Regions from separate parts of the Thermosipho affectus genome, predicted to be linked through region 1. Evidence: riboswitches for the same ligand, from Rfam matches in the RefSeq annotation. Region 1 holds a riboswitch; each other region holds the start of a gene.

Region 1 (2,269 bases):
AAAATTTTAAGTTTTGCACCAGAACTTCCCAATTCAAAGGATCTACTGGAAAAATTAAGAAAAAACAATATTGTTCCTTCAATTGGACATTCAAATGCAAATTACAAGATTTTTAAAGAGTTCTTTGACCTTGATGTTAAAAGAATTACACACTTTCCCAATGCCCTATCTACGTTACATCACAGAGAAGTTGGCATTGTAGGTGGTGTTTTTTTACACAAACCGTACGTTGAGATAATTGCAGATTTTGTACATTCATCTCCTGAATTTTTAAAATTAGTATACCAAACACTAGGTGCAAAAAAAATTATCCTTATTACAGATAGTATATCAGCCACAGGACTTGGCGATGGTATTTACACACTGGGAAATCTTCTTGTAAAGGTAAAAGATAATATAGCAAGGCTTGAAGATGGAACCCTTGCAGGAAGCACACTAAAATTCATAGATGGGCTCAAAAATTTCAAAAAGGCCACCAATTGCTCTCTAAAAGAACTCTCATGGGTATCTTCTTTTAACGCACTTAAAAATTTAAAAATAGACACAGGACGGATCAAAATAGGATATGATGCTAAGTTTGTGTTACTAAATCAAGACCTAAATATTATAGATACTGTGGTATAATTTTAGAGAAAATTTATACTAAAAACATCCAAGAAAAGGGAACACCGGTGAAAATCCGGGGCTGCCCAGCAACCGTAACCGGGGACGAAATCTGCAAATACCACTGGGGGAAACCTGGGAAGGTGCAGAAAGTAGGATGATCCGGGAGCCGGGAAACCTATCTTGGATGTATAAATTCCACAAAAGCTCAGGGCTTTTTGTGGAAGTTTTTGTTTATAGGAGGGGATAAAATGACACTTAGAGAGAAAGTTATCAACAGACTAAACAACCTTACAAAGCCTGTAGGAAGTCTTGGATACTTAGAAGAAATAGCATTAAAAATTTCTCTTATCCAAGAAAAAGAACTTCCAGAACTTTTTAACGACAAAAGGGTTTACGTATTTGCAGGAGATCATGGAGTGGTAGAAGAGAAAGTTTCGGCATATCCAAAAGAAGTAACCTTTCAAATGGTCTTTAACTTCTTAAACCAAGGAGCGGCAATTAACGTTTTTTCAAAACACGTGGGGGCAAAAGTCTATGTTGTTGATGCAGGAGTTGACTATGATTTTGATCAACATCCATCTTTAATAGTAAAGAAAGTGGGATATGGTACAAAAAATTTCACAAAAGGTCCTGCTATGTCAAAAGATGATGCGTTAAAATCCGTAGAGTATGGACAAAAAATTGCAAAAGATGCAATTAATGAAGGTGCAGACTTACTGGCTATAGGTGATATGGGAATAGGAAACACTACCACTGCAACTGCAATTGCAGCTGCTTTTGGATTTAATCTAGATGAAATACTAGATATAGGTACTCCTATAGACAACGAAAAACTAAAAAGAAAAAAACAAGTTGTGGAAAAGGCGATAAAAGTAAACAATCCCAATCCATCAGATTCCATAGACGTCCTTTCAAAAGTGGGGAGCTATTGCATAGGAGAAATGGCAGGATTTATACTCCAAGCAGTTGAAGAAAAAATACCAGTAGTTATAGATGGTTTTCCCACTACAGCGGGATTTCTCATAGCATATCATATAGATAAAAAGGTAAAAGATTACGTCCTCTTTGGTCATAAGTCCAAAGTAAAAGGACATAAAGTAATACTAGATTCAATAAACGAAAGACCTATTTTAGATTTAGATATGCGTCTTGGAGAAGGTACAGGTGCGGTACTTTCTATGTACCTGATCGAAGCTGCGATAAAAATGATAAGGGAAATGGCTACATTCGAATCTGCAAATGTTTCAAAAGGAAGCGATCAATAAAATGGGAAAAGTATTTTGTTCATGGAGTGGAGGAAAAGATTCCACACTTGCCTTGTACTACGGTCTTAAAAAATTTACAACGATTGATTATCTATTTACAATGTTATCAGAAGATAAGATTCATTCAAGGGCCCACGGCCTACCAAAACACATATTGGAACAACAAGCAAAAAGCTTGGGGTTACCACTTATAACTAAAAGTAGTAGCTGGGAAAACTATGAAAAAAACTTTCTTAAATTCCTAGAAGAATACGCATACAGTGGTATTGGAATATTTGGAGATATTGATTTACAAGCACACTTAGATTGGGTAAAAAACGTATGTTCAAAGAAAAACGTAAAAGTATTTGAACCCCTTTGGCAACGTAAAAGAAAAGACATAGTTAAAGAGTTTCTCT
Region 2 (2,269 bases), on a different contig from region 1:
CACCTCCACCAAGATCAAGAAAATTTGCAGGTTTACCTCCATACAAACTTATTGCATCCATTGTTGCCATTACTATACCTGCTCCACAGCCAATTACTCCAATATCACCATCGAGTTTTACAAAATGAAAAGGATATTCTTCATGTACAAATTTTTTTGCCCATTGTTGCCTAAAAATCGCATTATCATCTAAGTGTAATACGGCATCAAGTGCCATTATATTTCCTTCTTTTGTTTTTACTAATGGATTTATTTCCAAAAGAGTTAAATCTTTTTCTTTCATTATTTTGTGTAATTTTTGGACTATTGGTTGGATTTTTTTTGGAAGTTTTTGGATATCTGATAAACTATGTCGTTCAATTTTATCTTTATTATCTTCTATATCAATTCCGCCAAAGTGTGAGAATAATATTTTTATTTCTTTTTCATATCTATCGATGTATAAAGATAAGTAGTATTCTTTTTCGATATTTACCATTTTTTCAACTAGAACTCCATAAGGTGTTTCACCCATTATTTTTTTGTGCAGTAGTTTTTTTGAGAATTTTAAAAATTCATCTTTGTTTTGTGCAAATAAAATTCCTCCAGCTTTCATTCTGCCTCCAACAAGCACCTGACTTTTCAGGACAGCAGGTAAAAATTTCACTTCAATTTCCCTATCATTGGAAATAAGATAACTTTCAGGAACAGAGATCCCCCCCTCTTTTAATATCCTTTTTCCTACAAATTCATGAATTTTCACTTTCACACCTCCCGTTTCGCAAAAAAATTTTTCTCAATCTACCCGCGAGATTGAGAAATACGTTGGAATAAAGGCAGGTCTCCCGGCTCCTGGATCTTCCTACTTACCACGCCTTCCCAGGTTTCCCCAGTGGCTGGTTGTGGCTTTCGTCCCCAGTTACGGTGGCGGGGCCGCACTGGTTTTTCACCAGTTTCCCTATTAAGCCATAGGCACCTTTATTCCACGTTGTATTTAATTTTCAATGTTATTATATCATCAAGTTTTAAAAATTGAAAATAAAAAAATCAGATTAGACGTGTATTATTTTGAATTTAAATTGGAAAAAATACAAAAAATATCATTATTTGGTAATATGTTTAAAAATAGATATACAAAGACTTATATAAAAATGAAGATAGAGAAGAGGAAAAGACTTTTGATTTATTGAAATTTAGATTTTTTATATTTCAAACATTTGGATAAAAAGGACTTTCCGCTTACTTTATTTTTCAAAGAAAGTAATTTTTAATATTCAGAAAAGACTTTATTGTTTTTTAAAATAATGAATGGAAAAGATAAAATAAAAATTATGAAGTTTTAGAAAAAATGTAGTCTAAATGGAATGTCTTAAAATTAGAGGTTACAAAAATTATATATATCGATCCAAGACTTGTTATATTTAAAGAAAAAATTATGAGTTAAGATAAACAAGAATCCAAAACGTAGGGTAAGAAAATTACAAGAGATAATAAGTATTTAGAATGAGGCGCTTTACTAACGCCTCACTTTATTTTCATTATTGATTTTTAAAGTTAGTGTTTTAGGATAAGGTTTTTTAATTTTTTGTATTCCTCCTCGCTAATTTCACCTTTGGCAAGTCTTTCGTTCAAAATTTTTAGACTGTTATCGTATGTTTCAAAATTTTTTTCATAGCGAAAATCTGGATGTCTTTCAGAGTTTTTGATTAATTTGTAAATTAAGAATGCAAAAAAGATTAAAACAATTAAGCCTATAACTGGGGCTATCCAACTAAACCATCCACTGTGCCAAATAAAGGGTCTATGATACCAGTACATCAAAAATCACCTCCTATTTGTTTCTACTTTATTTATACAGATTAAAACTTAAAAAAAACTTAGAATTTCAAGTTTTTTTAAGATTTATGAGTTTAACTTTCTTTATAAAATTAAAAAAAGGGTAAATATTTTTTTGTAAAACTCTTTACTGATATGAAAAATCGGGAGGTGAGGATCATGAAAAAGTTCTTCAGTATTTTAATTTTGTTTTTTATGGTTGTGGTTTTTGGCAATTTTGGAGTAAAGAATGTTATATACTTCATAGGTGATGGAATGGGAATTAATCATCTGGTTTTGACAAGTCTTCTTGAAGGAAAAACATTAAATATTATGAAATCACCTTTTGTTGGTTATGTTACGACATACTCTGCAAACTCACTTGTTACAGATTCTGCAGCTGCAGGTACTGCCCTAGCCACTGGTTTTAAAACAAATAATGGTATGATTGGCATGCTCCCAGATGGAACAATAG
Region 3 (2,269 bases), on a different contig from region 1:
AACAATATAGTAGCGGAAGAAAATATTGTACTTATTAAAACACCGGATAAAATAAGATGCGTTATAGGGATTATATTTTTTCTTTTTGCAAGGAGGATGGCAAGAAGTGAGGCTATTATGGAAAATAAAAAAGAGAAAAAGTTTACACTGAATATTTTGTTGAGTGAAACTGCAGCGTATATTGCAAGTACTGCGCCAAATCCTGCGCCAGAAGATGTACCAATAAGGTATGGATCAACTAATGGATTTTTCATTATTGTTTGAAAAATATTTCCTACTAAAGCTAATATTGAACCAGAAATTATTCCCATTAAAATTCTGGGGAATCTTACATTCCATATTAAAAATTTAATTCTTTCATTTGGAGCATTGAATATATAAGAAACTGGTAATTTGACACTACCTATTGAAAGATTTAAGAATAAAATTAAAAGAAAGAAAACTGGAAGGATAATCCTCCCAGTTTTAGGATTAAGAAATTTTTTCATTTATTTCCTCCGTAAAAGAAATTATAGAATATATCAAGGTATTTTACTATATTGGGTGAGATTGAGCTAATATCATTTCCATCAATAATTAATACTTTGTCATTTTTAACGGCTTTTAAAGATGAAAAGAGTTTATTTCCCTTTATCTTTTCTTTTATTTGATTTGGATCACCATATCCTGCTATTATTATTACATCTGGGTTGTTTATAGTTAAGAATTCCCAATTTACAGAGAACCAACCGTTATTTCCTGTGTATGGTGCACAGATATTTACTCCACCAGCAATAGTAATGAGTTCGTTTATGTAGGAGCCCGTTCCTGCAGTCCATAAATCTTTTGTTTCATCGTTGGGTACTGTAATTGTAAAGAATACTTTTGGTCTTTCATTAAGTGGAATTTTTGCAGTTTTTGTACCATAATCTTTCAATTTTGATAAAATTTCATCTTTTATCATTTTTGCTTCTTTTTCCTTGCCAAACACACTTCCAAGTAACATTACGTCTCTTGCTACATCATTTAAGGAAACGGGATTAAGTACCAATGTTTTTATTCCAAATTTTTCTAATTTTTCAACTTCTGGAAGTTGAAACCCGCCAAAGATAATCACAACATCTGGGTTTAAAGACAAAATTTTTTCAATGTTTAAAGGTACCATATTTCCAATCTTTTCTGCGTTAAAGCTATCCCAATCTGTAACTCCGACTATTTTTTTGTCTAATCCAAGTTTTAATAAAAATTTAGTTGAACTTGGTGCTGCAGAAACGACTTTTTCAGGCGTTTTTTCAAAGACAACCAGTCTTCCTGCATCATCTACAATAGAAATTGAAAATGCAATAAAGCTAAGAACAACTAAAAACAAAACCCCTAGTTTTTTCATATCTTCACCTCCTGGTTATATTTAAAAGAAATCGACCACCTTTAGGGACCGTAAAGGTGGCTTTCTCCTTCTAAAAAAAGGTATCCCGACTCCCGGTTCATCCTACTTTCAGCGCCTTCCCAGGTTTTCCCCAGTGGCATTTGTACTGATTTCGTCCCCGGTTACGGTGGCGTCCCCGTGCCGGATTTCCACCGGCTTCCCTTTTTTTAGAAGAAATGTATTTCACGTAAATTATAACACATCAAAAATTATTTGCAATTTGCCTTGCAAGTTTATCTACTTCAAAAACATCTTCTAAATCCCTTATTTTGCCATTTATTTTTTCACAGGTGTCTATAACTATCTTTGAGATATTGTGAAACTTTATTTTACTTTCCAAAAACATATTTACTGCAACTTCATCTGCTGCGTTAAATGCTACTCTTTTTGCAAGATCTTTAATAATTTTTTTACCATAAAAAAAAGCGGGGTATTTTTCTTCACTTACCTCTGTAAAAATAAAATTTTCCCCTTTAAACTCTGGCCAATTTAGGTTTATATACATTCTCTTTGGATAAGTCAGTGCATATGAAATTGGTATTTTCATATCAGGGAATCCAAAGTGTATTTTTACTGTACCGTCTTTCAAGAAAACTGCACCATGAACTGTGCCCGTGGGGTGTATTAATACATCTATTGTGTCTAATTCAAATAATTCATATGCTTCAATTACTTCAAAGGCTTTATTTATCATAGTTGATGAGTCGACTGTTATTTTTTGTCCCATATTCCATACAGGGTGTTTTAATATTTCTTTTGGAGTGAGGTTTTCTATGTTATCATATTCTCTTATTGCGCCACCTGATGCGGTTATTAATATTTTTTCTACGTTTTCATCAAAAATCTGAAAGATGGCAGAATGCT

What was found. Region 1 has a riboswitch for cobalamin ahead of cobT (nicotinate-nucleotide--dimethylbenzimidazole phosphoribosyltransferase). Riboswitches for the same ligand answer to the same signal wherever they lie in the genome.
Region 2: linked by a shared signal. The riboswitch ahead of XJ44_RS00900 (succinate--CoA ligase subunit beta) and the one ahead of cobT (nicotinate-nucleotide--dimethylbenzimidazole phosphoribosyltransferase) in region 1 are both predicted to bind cobalamin.
Region 3: linked by a shared signal. The riboswitch ahead of XJ44_RS01315 (ABC transporter substrate-binding protein) and the one ahead of cobT (nicotinate-nucleotide--dimethylbenzimidazole phosphoribosyltransferase) in region 1 are both predicted to bind cobalamin.

The regions. Positions count from the first base shown of each region.
Region 1 covers NZ_LBFC01000018.1:108,642-110,910, reverse strand. The annotation lists gene nagA (N-acetylglucosamine-6-phosphate deacetylase) at 1-624, shown strand, start outside; cobalamin riboswitch at 603-803, shown strand; gene cobT (nicotinate-nucleotide--dimethylbenzimidazole phosphoribosyltransferase) at 855-1,871, shown strand; gene XJ44_RS04840 (Dph6-related ATP pyrophosphatase) at 1,873-2,269, shown strand, end outside.
Region 2 covers NZ_LBFC01000003.1:53,662-55,930, reverse strand. The annotation lists gene XJ44_RS00900 (succinate--CoA ligase subunit beta) at 1-742, opposite strand, end outside; cobalamin riboswitch at 798-974, opposite strand; gene XJ44_RS00890 (SHOCT domain-containing protein) at 1,534-1,797, opposite strand; gene XJ44_RS00885 (alkaline phosphatase) at 1,975-2,269, shown strand, end outside.
Region 3 covers NZ_LBFC01000005.1:25,660-27,928, reverse strand. The annotation lists gene XJ44_RS01320 (FecCD family ABC transporter permease) at 1-488, opposite strand, end outside; gene XJ44_RS01315 (ABC transporter substrate-binding protein) at 485-1,366, opposite strand; cobalamin riboswitch at 1,425-1,616, opposite strand; gene XJ44_RS01310 (1-deoxy-D-xylulose-5-phosphate reductoisomerase) at 1,608-2,269, opposite strand, start outside.